3 regions of the Nonomuraea sp. NPDC003707 genome follow, and region 1 is predicted to be linked to each of the others. Evidence: riboswitches for the same ligand, from Rfam matches in the RefSeq annotation. Region 1 holds a riboswitch; each other region holds the start of a gene.
The links. A riboswitch is a leader RNA that binds a small molecule or an ion and turns the genes downstream of it on or off. The one in region 1 is predicted to bind glycine.
Positions count from the first base shown of each region.

Region 2: another riboswitch for glycine. It lies ahead of ACWDRB_RS66775 (hypothetical protein); the one in region 1 lies ahead of gcvP (aminomethyl-transferring glycine dehydrogenase).
Region 3: another riboswitch for glycine. It lies ahead of gcvT (glycine cleavage system aminomethyltransferase GcvT); the one in region 1 lies ahead of gcvP (aminomethyl-transferring glycine dehydrogenase).

Region 1 is NZ_JBSFNK010000008.1:210,487-215,216, reverse strand. Features, by position in the region: gene gcvP (aminomethyl-transferring glycine dehydrogenase) at 1-2,241, opposite strand, end outside; glycine riboswitch at 2,410-2,509, opposite strand; gene ACWDRB_RS22780 (MerR family transcriptional regulator) at 2,628-3,248, opposite strand; gene ACWDRB_RS22775 (bifunctional nuclease family protein) at 3,396-3,866, opposite strand; gene ftsR (transcriptional regulator FtsR) at 3,999-4,625, opposite strand; gene ACWDRB_RS22765 (FHA domain-containing protein) at 4,699-4,730, opposite strand, start outside.
Region 2 is NZ_JBSFNK010000089.1:5,011-9,740, forward strand. Features, by position in the region: gene ACWDRB_RS66770 (PucR family transcriptional regulator) at 1-1,292, shown strand, start outside; glycine riboswitch at 1,365-1,460, shown strand; partial or broken gene ACWDRB_RS66775 (hypothetical protein) at 1,699-2,238, shown strand; gene ACWDRB_RS66780 (TetR/AcrR family transcriptional regulator) at 2,471-3,043, opposite strand; gene ACWDRB_RS66785 (hypothetical protein) at 3,145-3,360, opposite strand; gene ACWDRB_RS66790 (hypothetical protein) at 3,388-3,534, opposite strand; partial or broken gene ACWDRB_RS66795 (IS982 family transposase) at 3,605-4,519, shown strand; partial or broken gene ACWDRB_RS66800 (IS4 family transposase) at 4,601-4,730, opposite strand, start outside.
Region 3 is NZ_JBSFNK010000014.1:230,444-235,173, reverse strand. Features, by position in the region: gene ACWDRB_RS33415 (L-serine ammonia-lyase) at 1-1,079, opposite strand, end outside; gene gcvH (glycine cleavage system protein GcvH) at 1,135-1,524, opposite strand; gene gcvT (glycine cleavage system aminomethyltransferase GcvT) at 1,521-2,606, opposite strand; glycine riboswitch at 2,739-2,836, opposite strand; gene ACWDRB_RS33400 (hypothetical protein) at 2,931-3,761, shown strand; gene ACWDRB_RS33395 (gamma-glutamyl-gamma-aminobutyrate hydrolase family protein) at 3,776-4,465, opposite strand; gene ACWDRB_RS33390 (3-oxoacyl-ACP reductase) at 4,500-4,730, opposite strand, start outside.

The DNA of each region.
Region 1 (4,730 bases):
CCACGAGATCGGCAGGATCCCGGCCGAGCCGTACGGGGCCGCCGATACGGGGCCCACCGGCGTGCCGTCGTGCAGCGGGTGGCCGGGCAGGAAGGCCGCCAGGTGGCCGCGGACCGCGACGGGGCCGACGCCCGGTCCGCCGCCGCCGTGCGGGATGCAGAACGTCTTGTGCAGGTTGAGGTGGGACACGTCGGCCCCGAACTCGCCCGGCTTGGCCAGCCCGACCAGCGCGTTGAGGTTGGCCCCGTCCACGTAGACCTGGCCGCCGGCCTCGTGCACCTTGGCGCACACCTCGGTGATCGTCTCCTCGTACACGCCGTGCGTCGAGGGGTACGTCACCATGATCGCGGCCAGCGCGTCACGGTGCTTGTCGATCTTGGCGTCGAGGTCGGCCAGGTCCACGTTGCCGTCGGAGTCGCAGGCCACGACCACGACCCGCATGCCCGCCATGATCGCGCTGGCGGCGTTGGTGCCGTGGGCGGAGGACGGGATGAGGCAGACGTCGCGCTCGCCGTGGCCGTTGGCGCGGTGGTAGGCGCGGATGGCCAGCAGTCCGGCGAACTCGCCCTGCGAGCCGGCGTTCGGCTGGATGGAGACGCGGTCGTAGCCGGTCACCTCGGCCAGCCAGCCCTCCAGCGTGCCGATCAGCTCGCGGTAGCCCTCGACCTGGTCGTCCGGCGCGTACGGGTGGATCGCGGCGAACTCGGGCCAGGTGATCGGCTCCATCTCGGTGGTCGCGTTCAGCTTCATCGTGCAGGAGCCGAGCGGGATCATGGAGCGGTCGAGCGCGATGTCCTTGTCCTGCAGCTTGCGCAGGTAGCGCAGCATGGCGGTCTCGGAGCGGTGGCTGTGGAAGACCGGGTGGGTGAGGTAGCCGGACTCGCGCGCCAGCGAGGCGGGCAGCGCGTCCGCGTCCAGGGCCACGTCGGCCCGCTCGACGCCGAAGGCGGCCCACACCTTGGCGACCTCGGCGGCGCCGGTCTTCTCGTCGCAGGAGATCGACACGTGGTCGTCGTCGACCCGCCAGAGGTTCACGCCCTGCTCGACGGCGGCGGCGACCACCTCGGCGGCCCGGCCGGGCACGCGTACGAGCACGGTGTCGAAGAACTCGCGGTGCACGACCTCCAGGCCCGCCTGGCGCAGCCCGCCGGCCAGGGCCACGGCGTGGCGGTGCGCCCGGTGGGCGATCCGGCGCAGCCCCTCGGGGCCGTGGTAGACGGCGTACATGCTCGCGATGACGGCGAGCAGCACCTGCGCGGTGCAGATGTTGCTGGTGGCCTTCTCGCGGCGGATGTGCTGCTCGCGGGTCTGCAGGGCCAGCCGGTACGCGGGGTCGCCGTCGGCGTCCACCGAAACGCCCACCAGGCGGCCGGGGAGCTGGCGCTGCAGGCCCTCGCGTACGGACATGTAGGCCGCGTGCGGCCCGCCGAACCCGAACGGCACCCCGAACCGCTGCGAGGAGCCGATCGCGATGTCGGCGCCCAGCTCGCCGGGCGCGGCCACGAGGGTGAGGGCCAGCAGGTCGGCGGCGGCCACGACGAGCGCGCCCGCCTCGTGCGCGGCGGCGGCCACGACGCGGAAGTCGCGCAGCCGCCCGGACGCGCCCGGGTACTGGACGAGCACGCCGAAACACTCGGGCAGCCCGCCCTCGAGGGAGTGCTCCACCAGCGTGATGCCCAGGGGCTCGGCCCTGGTGGCGAGCACGGCCTTGGTCTGCGGCAGCGCGTCGGCGTCCACCACGAACACGCTGCTCTTGGACTTGCCCGAGCGGCGGGCCAGGGTCATCGCCTCGGCGGCGGCCGTGGCCTCGTCGAGGAGGGAGGCGCCCGCGACGGGCAGGCCCGTCAGGTCGGAGACGACGGTCTGGAAGTTCAGCAGCGCCTCGAGGCGGCCCTGCGAGATCTCCGGCTGGTACGGGGTGTAGGCGGTGTACCAGCCCGGGTTCTCCAGCAGGTTGCGCCGGATGACGGCGGGGGTGATCGTGTCGTGGTAGCCCAGGCCGATCATGGAGGTGAGCACGCGGTTGCGCCCGGCCAGGGCGCGCAGCTCGGCGATGGCCTCGGCCTCGCCGACGGCGGCGGGCAGCTGGAGCCGGTCCTTGGCCCTGATGGCCTCGGGGACGGCCACGGCCACCAGATCCGCCACGGACTCGAAGCCCACGGCCTCGAGCATGCGCTGCTGCTCGGTCGCGGATGGGCCGATGTGCCTGGACGAGAACGGCGGAGCTGACAGGTCGGTCATGGACAGTGCCTCCCGAGGCTATGGAGACCGGCGCCGTGGCGCGGGCGAGTGCCGGATCTCCCCCTCTGTCAGCGCGGCGACGCCGCGACCTGAGAGCTTCACCCCGGGAATGGGGCTTGCACCGTCGGTGAGGCGCGCCTGGCGGGCGCGCCTGCTTTCCAGAGTTGCCTCACCCGAGCGGTACAGGGTGCCTGAGAGATTCCGGGGAGGGTTGCTCCTTCGGCGCCCTGAGACCCGCGGGTCCCAGGGACTCTCCCGCACGGGGTCGTCAGCCTTGCTGTCCTAGATTACAACCCTCCGCGTTACGCATGAATTTCCCCGTCGATGCGTTATGTGCGGATTGCCCGGTGGGCCGCGTCCGGCGGCCCACGGCAGAAGGGGGTGTGCTAGCTGAGGCGCCGCGCGCGGCGACGGCGGGCGAGCTCGTCAGCGGGGTGGTCGGCCGGGACGCTGTCCTCGACCGCCGCTCGTTCCCCCGGCAGCTCCGCGAGGGAGCCCTCGACCTCTCGCCAGACCCGGCCGAGCGCGATGCCGAACACGCCCTGACCGCCTTGGAGCAGGTCTATCACCTCGTCGGCCGAGGTGCACTCGTAGACGCTGACGCCGTCGCTCATGAGCGTGATCTGCGCGAGGTCGGCGACCCCGCGGTCACGCAGATGCTGGACGGCCGTACGGATCTGCTGCAGCGACACCCCGGTGTCGAGGAGCCGCTTGACGACCTTGAGCACCAGGATGTCCCGGAAGCTGTAGAGCCGCTGTGAGCCCGAGCCCTGCGCGGCTCTTATCGTGGGCTCCACGAGGCCCGTGCGCGCCCAGTAGTCGAGCTGCCTGTAGGTGATGCCGGCCGCCGCGCAGGCCGTCGGCCCGCGGTAACCGATGTCCGCCGGCAGCGACGCCGGCTGTTCGTCGAAGAGCAGGCCCTGCTCTCCGGCACGCTGCCGCGCGCTCTCGCGCCGAACCGGATCTTCCTGGCCGGCCGTCTTTCCCTCGCCGCTGCTGACCGCCACGCGGACCTCCGGCTTTCTCTCATCCCGCGGCCTGATCTGGGGGTTCGTAAAGGGCGACCACGGGTTTCACTTGCACCGTAGGACCGTGACCATGCTCAGTCAACGATCCGGCTCGGCGCGTCGTGAAGCGTAAATGCACCGAAATACCTACCCCGCCCTGCCGAAGTCTTCGGGAGTGATCGTGTCAAGGAACTCTCTGAACTTCTCCACCTCGTCTTCCTGGTCGTCCGGGATGATCACCCCGGCCTCCTGGACGACCTCCTCGCTGGCGAAGATGCGTGCTCCGGTGCGCAGGGCGAGCGCGATCGAGTCGGACGGCCGCGCGCTCACCTCCACGCCGTTGGAGAAGACCAGGTCGGCGAAGAAGATGCCGTCGCGCAAGGCGACGATGTTGACCGCTCGCAGGCCGACGCCCAGAGCGCTCAGCACGTCTCGGAAGAGGTCGTGGGTGAGCGGACGCGGCGGTGGCTCCTCCGCTTGGGCCAGCGCGATGGCCGTCGCCTCGGTCATGCCAATCCATATAGGAAGGAACCGCTCCCCGTGTGCCTCCTTGAGCAAGACGATCGGCTGATTTGTGGGCATTTCAACTCGAACGCCCACGACCTCCATCTGCAACACGGGCTGCTCCGTATTCCTGACCGGTCACCCGGCACAGCTATTTGCGGGTCGCTACTGCTGACTGGCTACTGCAATTCAACGTAACACCCGGCGGGCATGGAATGCGCCTCCGCCTCCCAGCTCGCCAGGGTCTCAACGCCCCAGTACGGACCGGATCCCCGACCGCACAAGGGATGCGTGCAGGTCGAGCAGGAGTGTGGAAAGCTCCCTGGCGACCTCGTCGGCCTCCCCGATGGCGCCGGGGGCCCGCCGTTTGAGTATGGGCGCGACCGCCTGCTCGACGAGCCCGCACTCGCGCTCGGCCGCGGCCTTGACCGCCCGCAGGTGGCGGGCGCGCAGGCCGAAGCGGGCCAGCGCGCCGATGCTGCGGGCCACGTTGAGCGCCTCTTCGTCGTAGCGCCTGGCCACCGGGGCGAGCAGGCCGTAGTCCTCGAGCTCGGTGAGCGTCTCGTCGTCGATCTCCGCCGCCTCGAGCAGCTCGGCCCGGCTGAGCCGGACCTCCGTCTTCTCCTGTACGGCGCGCGGACGGCCGAAGCTCTCGGCCATCCTGTCCTTGATCACCCGCAGCGGCAGGTAATGGTCGCGCTGCTCGCGCAGGATGAAGCGCAGCTGCTCCACGTGCAGGTGAGTGAACTTGCGGTAGCCGGACGGGCTGCGCTCGGGCTCGATCAGCCCCTCACCCTCCAGGAAGCGGATCTTGGAGATCGTCACATCGGGGAACTCGCCCTGCAGGAGCGCGAGCACCTCCCCGATGCTCATGTGAGAGCGTGCCGCCTGGGAGGTCATATGACCTCCCGGGACGGCGCGTCCACGAGTCGCTCGCTCGGCTCGATCATGCGCCGGCGTGGGTCCGCATCAGGAAGA
Region 2 (4,730 bases), on a different contig from region 1:
AGATGCTGCAGGAGGCCGAGCACATCGGACTCCCGATCATCGGCTTTCGGGCTCTTGTCCCTTTCGTCGAGGTGATCGAGGCGGTGAACAGCACGATCATCGACGTCACGGTGAATCGCTTGCGGCTGACGGACCATGTCTCACATGCCCTGTCCGAAGTACTGGCGGACGGAGGGAAGGTCGGTCAACTGCTCGCTCGGCTGAGCGCCATCCTCGATCGCCCCATCACCCTGACCGGACCGTCCGGCGACACCTTGATCGGCTCTGGTTCTGAGGGAGACCCGGATGAGCTCCAGCAGGAATTGACGGCTCGGACGCCGGTCGTCGTGAACGGAGCCGTCTGGGGGTGGTTGCTCACCCGCCTCAGCAACGAGGAAAGCTCGGCGGAGCAGGCGGCGCTGGAACGCGCCGCCGAGATTGTGGCCCTCGGACTGTTGCGCGGCGGTTGGGCGGCGATTTCTCGCAGCGCGAACCACCATCGGCTGATTTCGGCGTTGCTCTCGGGCCAAGGCGATCGCGAGGGTTTGCGGGCACGAGCGAGCGCCGCCGGTCTGGCGTTGGACGCGGCAGGCTATGTCGTGGCCCTGGCTCGCGACGATGATCCCGCGGTGGCGCTGGCCACACTGGACCGGTCTGCCAGAGCGGTATACGCGACGGCGTACCCGGAGGGGGGGCGATGCGGGTCCGTGCCGACAATCACGGCGGAGGTGGACGGGGTCTGCTGCACACTTCTCGCCACGGCATCGTCGCCCCGGCAGATGGCGGCCCGGCTGTCCGCCGAGCTCGGCAACGCGCTGACGGCCACCGGTGTGGCGGCGGTGGGGCCACCCGTTCGTGCCGTTGACGAACTGATGCACTGCGCGGCTGAGGCGCGGCTCGTGCTTGGAGTGGCACGTCAGGTGGAGCCACGCACCCGTGTCGCCGAAGCCGACAAGCTCGGCGTGGAGCGAGCGCTGCTGCGGGCCTACGGCGTCGACGGGCTGGCGCGGTACGTCCATGAGAAGCTCGGGCCGCTCATCGACTTCGATGATCAGCGGGGTACGCGGCTGCTCCACACCCTCGATGTGGTCCTGACATCCGCGGAGGGGAAGACGGAGGCGGCACGTCGGCTCAATCTGCGGCGGCAAACGCTCTACCAGCGGCTACAGCGCATCGGTCACTTGCTCGATGTCGACCTCACGGAACCGCGCACACGAGCCGACCTGCTCGTGGCGCTCCGCGCGCGGCATCTCCTCGGCGACAATCCCGCATCCTGGCCTGCAGTCTCGTACCAGCCTTCGAGACCATCGTGATGCCCGGAAGGGGGTTGACCTTTGGGAACGGTTCCGCCTACGGTGAGCCCCCTAACTGCATATCGCGCCGTCAGAACCGGAGCGGGAGAGTCCGTCGTCCATCATGACGAGGCGCCGAAGGAGCAACTCTCCCCAGAAACTCTCAGGCCCCCTTACCGCACCGGCGAGGCGAACTCTGGAAAGCCAGGACGCTGGTCCTGCACCCACGGTGCAAACCGCACATCAGGCGGTGAAGCTATCAGGTACCGATGACAGAGCGGGGAGGTCGCCCGGCTGTGGCGCCGCATCAAGCGGTGCCTGAAACAGGGAGCCTCCCACCATGACGACATCGCGTGATACTTCCAGGCCTGCTCGTGGGCACTTCGCGTACCGGCACATCGGGGTGGGCCTCGATGACCAGGCCACCATGTTGGCCGAGCTCGGATACGTCGGCCTCGACGAATTGATGGATGCCGCGGTACCCGCCGGCATCCGCTCTGCAGCGGACCTCCGGCTGCCACCGCCCATCACCGAGACGCAGGCGGCATCCGAGCTCGCCGAGCTCGCCGCGCGCAACACGGTGTCGATACCGATGATCGGCATGGGCTACCATCCGACGATCACGCCTGCAGTCATCCGCCGTTACGTCCTGGAGAACCCGGCATGGTACACGGCGTAGACGCCGCACCAGCCGGGGATCAGCCAGGGACGGCTCGAAGCACTGTTGAACTTCCAGACCATGGTGGACGATCTGACAGGACTGCCGACAGCCAACGCGTCGCTGCTCGACGAAGGTACGGCGGTTGTGGAGGCGATGATGGTGATGAAGCGGGCCTCGAAATCTCCTTCGTCGCGGGTCGTCGTCGACGCCCGACACTTTGCCGCAAACCCTGGATCTGGTGCGGACCCGTGCCGCGGAGTGCCGAAGCCCAAGCCGCCGGTGACAGGCGGCGACACAAACAATTGACATTCTGACGCTATGTGAACCGGTGCTCAGGCTTCCCATGAGCACGGTCGAATCGTAGACGTCGCCGACGCCATCGCGAGCCGTCATCCCCAAACGAGCCGGACGGCTCCGCCGATCTGAGTGGCAGCGTTTGCGCGTCCAGCGGCACTCTGTCGTCATCGGTGAAGGCCGTCCGTTGACAACGGCATGCCGCGATCTCGCCAGAAACTCACCCGAATGGTGCTTGGTTCACTCATTTCAGAGCTGCGGCGATCGAGGCCGCGATGTGGTCGCGCATTGCCTCGTGGTCGTCGGCCGCCTCGCCCATGATGATGCGTGCGAGCTGCGGCAGCATCGACGGCAGCAGCGCCAGGCCGGTGAGCATGAACAGCGTACGGGCCGTAGCCGTCGTGGGCTCCTCGCCGCGTCCTTCCGCCAATGAGGCTGTCTTGCGGCCGCAGCGCTCCACCCGGGCCTTCTGGCCGGGCAGCAACTCCTGGCCCCGGCAGTTGAGCGCCTCCCACATCAGTAGGCGCACCAGGTCAGGGTGCGTGCGGTAGTAGTCGGTCAGTCTGATCACGTAATCGATGGGGTCGCTGCCGGGCAGGGCCATCTGGGCGGTCAGGTCGTCGAGCGCCTCAGTGATGACCGCGTCGAATAGCTTCTCCTTGCCGCCGAAGTGGCCGTAGATGCGCTCTTTGTTGACCCTGGCGCGCTCCGCGATGCGGTCGACGCGAGCGCCTGCCACCCCATGGGCGGCGAACTCCTCCCGCGCGGCCTCCAGCAGGGCAGAGCGGGTGGCGGCCGTCGAGACCTTTGGTGCCATGCCGCCCATGATGCCACGACCAACCGGTTGGTTGCGGAGCGTCCCTCTAGCCTAGATGATCAATTCCAAGGGGTGCCTGCGGAGGGTGTGGGGGTGGGCGGTCAGGCGTCAGGGTCGACTTCGGGGTGCGTGAACCGCACGGGCTTGCCCAGCGACCGGGCGTAGGCGATTTCGGCTCGGGTGCTGTCTCCGATGTAGCCGCCGACTACGAGCACCTCATCAGCGAGCCGGATCTTCGCCCGGTGCAGATCGTCGAGTCGAACCTTCAGCGCCTCGGCCTCGACAGGATCGGACCAAAGTTCGTGCGACGACTTCATGTCGCAACCCGGTTTGACGACAATCTTTCAGGCTTTGGTCTCCCGCAGATCGGCCTCGTTCATCTCGGTCATGAAACGGGTGGAGCCGCAGATCACGACGATACGCGGGAGGCTCAACAGCTTCTTCGCGTCGGCGAGCTTCTCCTCGGGGGTGAGCAGTTGCGGGTATGACACTGGTTCCTCCTGGTGGTGTGGTCCAAGGGGCGCCTGCGGAGACGAGAACGAGGATGTCCAAGATCGTCTTATGGCGAACGACGTGGGCACCCTCGCGACAGCACTGTATGCGACGACCGACGACATGCTGAAAGAGCATCCCGACCTGGCGCCGTGGCGCCCGCCGGTCGGCATTACGCCCCGCCTGAGCGATGCCGAACTGGTCACCCTCGCCACGATGCAGGCCATACTCGGCTACACCTCCGAGGCCAAATGGCTCCGCCATGCCCGTGCCCACCTGCGCCACCTCTTCCCCTACCTGCCCCAGCAGCCCAGCTATACCAAGCGGCTGCGCAAGGCCGCCGGTCTGATGCGAAGCGTCAACCGGATCCTGGCCACCACCACCTCGGTGTGGAGCGACGACGTATGGGTCGTGGACTCCACCCCGGTGGAATGCGGCCGCTCCCGCGAGACCGTCAAACGCTCCGACCTGGCAGGCTGGGCCGAATACGGCTACTGCGCCAGCCACAGCCGCTTCTTCTGGGGCCTGCGCCTGCACCTGCTCTGCACCCTTCAGGGCCTGCCCATCGCCTTCGCCCTGACCGGGGCCAAGGCCGACGAACGCGAGACCCTCCTTGACCTCCTGGCAGCCGAATGCGAGCTTCTGCGAGAGCGCCCCGACAGACTCTCATCGGCGACAAGACCTACTTCGGCCGTGGTTTCGAACGCGAACTGTCCGAGCGTGGAGTCCAGTTGCTGCGGCCGGTCCGTAAAGGTGAACGGGAACGGCCTGGTGCAGCCCTGTTCAAGCCGCTGCGGCAGGTCATCGAATCGATCAACGAGACCTTCAAGGGGCAGCTTGGCCCTCGAACGGCACCGAGGGCGCACACCCGGAGGTGTCATAGCCCGCGTCATGCAACGCATCCTCGCGCTGACCGCCACGATCTGGCACAACGACGCCACCGGACAAACCGTCCTACGCTCACTGATCGCCTACGATCACTGACCCCTTGGAATAGATCATCTAGTACTCCAATGACAACACCGTTGAGTTAACGTCGTGACCCGGCCGTCAAGCCTTGCTCCATCACCATGACCTCGGTTTCGAACGTGTAGTGCTGGACGGTGGCGGGGCGCTGGAGAGAGTTCTTGCTGTATTTGCTGGTCGGATTCTTCCGGGTTCGGGCCTTGACTCGCTGGCGGTGGTGGCCAGGTGC
Region 3 (4,730 bases), on a different contig from region 1:
TCCGTGAGGCCGGCCGAGGCCATCGAGCAGGCGGAGCCGACCTCGCCCTGGCAGCCCACCTCGGCGCCCGAGATCGAGGCGTTCTCCTTGAACAGCACGCCGATCGCGCCCGCCGTCAGCAGGAAGCGGACCACGCCCTCCTCGTCCGCGTGCGGGACGAAGCGGGTGTAGTACGTCAGGACGGCCGGGATGATGCCGGCGGCGCCGTTGGTGGGGGCGGTGACGATGCGGCCCCCGGCGGCGTTCTCCTCGTTGACCGCCAGCGCGAACAGCGCGACCCAGTCCATGGCCTGCAGCGGGTCCTTCTCCGCCGGCTCCGACTGCAGGCGGCGGTGGAGCTGGTTGGCGCGGCGCTTGACCTTGAGACCGCCGGGCAGGACGCCCTCCTTGGAGATGCCCCGGCGCACGCACTCCGACATGACCGCCCAGAGCCGCAGCAGGCCCGAGCGGATCTCCTCCTCGGTGCGGCCGAACGCCTTCTCGTTCTCCAGCATCAGCGCCGAGATCGACAGGCCCGTGTTGGAGCAGTGCTTGAGCAGCTCCTCGCCCGTGGTGAAGGGGTAGGGCAGGACGGTGTCGTCCGGCTTGATGCGGTCGGCGCCCGTGGCCTTCTCGTCGACGACGAAGCCGCCGCCCACCGAGAAGTAGACCTTCTCCCTCAGCGGCCCGCCGTCGGCGTCGTACGCGGTGAAGCGCATGCCGTTCGGGTGCTCGGGCAGCGAGATCTTGCGCTCGAAGACGAGGTGCTCGCCCACGACGAAGCGGATCTCGTGCGTCCCGTACAGCTTGACCGTGCCCGACTCGCGCATCTCGGCCAGGCGGCCGTCGATGGAGTCGACATCGACGAGCTCGGGCTTCTCGCCGGACAGGCCGAGCAGGACCGCCTTGTCGCTGCCGTGGCCCTTGCCGGTCAGGCCGAGCGAGCCGTACAGGATGGCCTCGACCCGCGCGACCCGGGAGAGCAGGCCGTCGTCGTGCAGCCCGCGGGCGAACTTGTGCGCGGCCGCCATCGGGCCTCCCGTGTGGGAGCTCGACGGGCCGATGCCGATCTTGAAGAGGTCGAAGACGCTGATCGCCATTGATGGCGCCTTTCATGCTGGTGCCGGGGCCCGTCGCAGGGCCCCGGCAAAAAGGTCAGGAATCGCCTGAGGTGAGTGCCTTGTACTCCTCGGCGGAGAGCACGTCCTCGGCGTCGCCCTCGACGCGCACCCGGAACATCCAGCCGTCGCCGTACGGGTCACTGTTGACCAGGCTCGGGTCGTCGACCACGGCCTGGTTCACCTCGACGATCTCACCCCCGACGGGGGTGTAGATCTCGTTCACCGACTTGGTCGACTCCACCTCGCCGACGGATTCGCCCGGCTCGACGCTCGAGCCGACGTCGGGGAGCTGCACAAAGACGACATCACCAAGAGATTCGGCGGCGAAGGCCGTGACGCCGATGGTCACGGTGAGGCCGTCGTCGAGGCCGGCCACCCACTCGTGCTCCTTGGTGTAGCCCAGGTCGTCAGGGATGTTGCTCACTTGTTCCTCCTGTAGAAGGGCAGCTCTACCAGGTCCATAGGTTCATGGCTGCCCCGGATGTCCACGGCCAGGCCTGACTCGGCCTCGGTGTCCACGTAGGCCATCGCGATGGGCCTGCCCAGGCTCTGGGAGGGCGCACCGCTGGTGACCTCGCCGACGACGGCGCCGTCTTTGGTGACCGGGTAGCCGTGGCGCGGCACCCGGCGTCCCCGCGCGACCAGGCCGACGAGCCGGCGCCGGGGCGGGTCGTCCTTGACCGCCTCGAGCGCCGACCGGCCGACGAAGTCGCCCGGCTTGTCGAATTTCACCACTCTGCCCAGCCCCGCGTCGAACGGGGTCAGCTCGACGCTCAGTTCGTTGCCGTAGAGCGGCATGCCGGCCTCGAGCCTGAGGGTGTCGCGGCTGGACAGGCCGGCGGGCTTGAGGCCGTGCGGCTCGCCCGCCGCCATGAGCGCGTGCCAGAGCGGCACCGCGTCCTGGTTGGCGACGAACAGCTCGAACCCGTCCTCGCCGGTGTAGCCGGTGCGGGCGATCAGCGCCTGCCGCCCGTCGACCAGGTCGGGCAGGCCCGCGTAGTACTTGAGCCCGTCGAGGTCGGCGTCGGTGAGCGTGGCGAGGATCTCCTGGGACCGGGGCCCCTGTACGGCGATCAGCGCGTACTGGTCCGACCGGTCCTCGACCAGCACGTCATACGCCTTCGACCGCTCAATCAGCTCTTTTGCCACTTTTTCGTAGTTCGAGGCGTTTGCCACGACCATGAACTCGTCGTCGTCGAGCCGGTAGACGATGAGGTCGTCGAGCACCCCGCCCCGCTCGTTGACGATCATCGTGTATCTGGCCCGCCCGGTCGCCAGCGCCGACAGGTGGCCGACCAGCGCGTAGTCGAGCGCCTGCCCGGCCTGCGGCCCGGTCAGGAAGATTTCGCCCATGTGGGAGAGGTCGAACAGCCCGGCCGCCTGGCGAACGGCGTTGTGCTCCGCGGACTCGCTCCCGTACCGGAGCGGCATGAGCCACCCGGCGAAGTCGGTGAGCGTGGCGCCGAGGCTCTCGTGAACGTCTCGTAGCGGTGTTGGTCGGGACATTTGTCGCACCTCTGGACAGGATTGGATGCCAGCATCCTCCCCCTCTGTCATCGATGCCTGAGAGCTTCGCCCGAGTTTTGCCGGACTTTCACCTTCGGCGAGGCCCCGTGGGCCTGCTTTCCAGAGGTCACCATAGGCCGTGCGGTCCTTTGCCTTGAGAGGTTTGCGGGGAGGGCTTGCTCCTTCAGGGACCCTGACCGGCTGTCAGGGTGCTCTCCCGCACGGTTTCGCCGGTGATGTCCGCCAGCCTAGTGCCGCGATGGGGTTGTTGTCGCGTTCTGAGGGCTCATGAACCACTCCGGGGGTCACCGACGTCGAAGGGGTATGAATCGGCGAACGGCGGCCCTCGGCCTGCTGACCACCCTGGCCCTGGCGGGCTGCGGCGCGTCGGAGGCGGCGGCCCCACCCCGGTACGAGGCCAGCCTGACGGTGCTCGAAGGCGGCGGTCACGGGCCGCAGCTGTGCATGATGATCATGGAGTCGCTGCCACCGCAGTGCAGCGGTCCGGACGTCGTCGGCTGGGACTGGAACAAGGTGGATCACGAGTCGCAGGGCGGCGTGAAGTGGGGCGACTACCGCGTCGTAGGCACCTGGGACGGCGCCCGGCTGACGCTGACCGAGCCGCCCGGCCCGTCCGCGAAGGCGGCCCCCGCTCGTCAGGTGGACTTCACCAGCCCGTGCCCGGCGCCGGAGGGCGGCTGGCGGCCCGTCGATCCCGCCAAGGCCACGCAGCAGGCGATGGAACAGGCGATGTCGCGGGCCGGCGCGGTCGAGGAGTTCGCGGGCGCCTGGATCGACCAGAGCTACATGGAGGGCAAGCCCGCGGAGTCACCCGAGGCCAACGACCCGCTGCGGCTGGTGCTCAACCTGAAGTTCACCGGCGACCTGTCCGGTCGCGAGGCGTGGATCCGCGAGGTGTGGGGCGGCGCGCTGTGCGTCAGCGGCGCGGCGCGCAGCGAGAGCGAGCTGCGGGAGATCCAGCGGCAGGTCGAGGCCGAGCTGGGCGGCGGTCTCGTCTCGGCCTCGACCAACGTGCTGCGCAACCAGGTGGACGTGCTGGTCTGGGCGGCCACCGACGAGCAGCGCCGCGGCATCGAGGCCAAGCACGGCGCCGGAGCCGTGGCGCTGGACGGCGTGCTCAAACCGGTGGCGTGAGGCGCTCCGGCTGATCAGCAGGCCTCGACGAGCGCCTCGAAGAGGGCGCCGTCCTCGGCCGCCTCGGGGTGCCACTGCACGGCCACGGCGAAGGGGGCCGAGTTCAGCTCGACCGCCTCGATCGTGCCGTCGCCGGCGGTGGCGGTGACCGTGAGGCCGGGCGCGAGCCGGTCGATGGCCTGGTGGTGGTAGTGGGGGACGGTCACGGGCTCCGTGCCCAGCGCCTTGGCCAGGCGGCTGCCGGGGACGGGCGTGACGGGCAGCGGGCCGAACCTGCCGGGGGCGGGGGAGTGGCCGGTGTGCCCCACGACGTCGGGGAGGTGCTGGTGGAGGCTGCCTCCGAGGGCGACGTTGAGCACCTGGAGGCCGCGGCAGATGCCGAGGTACGGCAGGCCGGCGTCGAGGGCCGCCGCGATAAGCCCAAACTCCGCCTGATCCCGAAATTTGCGGATATAGCCGGTTTGATCCCCAGGCTCCTGCCCGTACCGGGCCGGGTCGACGTCCCCGCCACCGGCCAGGATCAGGCCGTCCAGGCGGCCGACGACCTGCGCGGGATCGCCGGCCGGCGGCAGCACGATCGGCTGCCCGCCGGCGCGTACGACCTGCTCCACGTACATGTACGGCAGGAGCGCCACGGTCATGTCCCAGACCGTGAACCTCGCCGGCTCCACGTACGACGTGATGCCGATGACGGGACGCTGCACGATATGACCCCCGAGAAACCAGACCGGACCAGAGCTAGAGCGGCGTGACGTAGGCGCCGGAGATGCCCCCGTCCACCAGGAACTCACTACCCGTGATGAACGACGCGTCGTCGCTGGCCAGGAACGCCACCGCCGCCGCGATCTCCGAGGCCTCGGCGAAGCGCCCGACGGGGATGTGCACCAGCCGCCGCTGCGCCCGCTCCGGGTCCTTGGCGAACAGCTCCTGCAGCAGCGGCGTGTTCACCGGTCCGGGGCACAGCGCGTT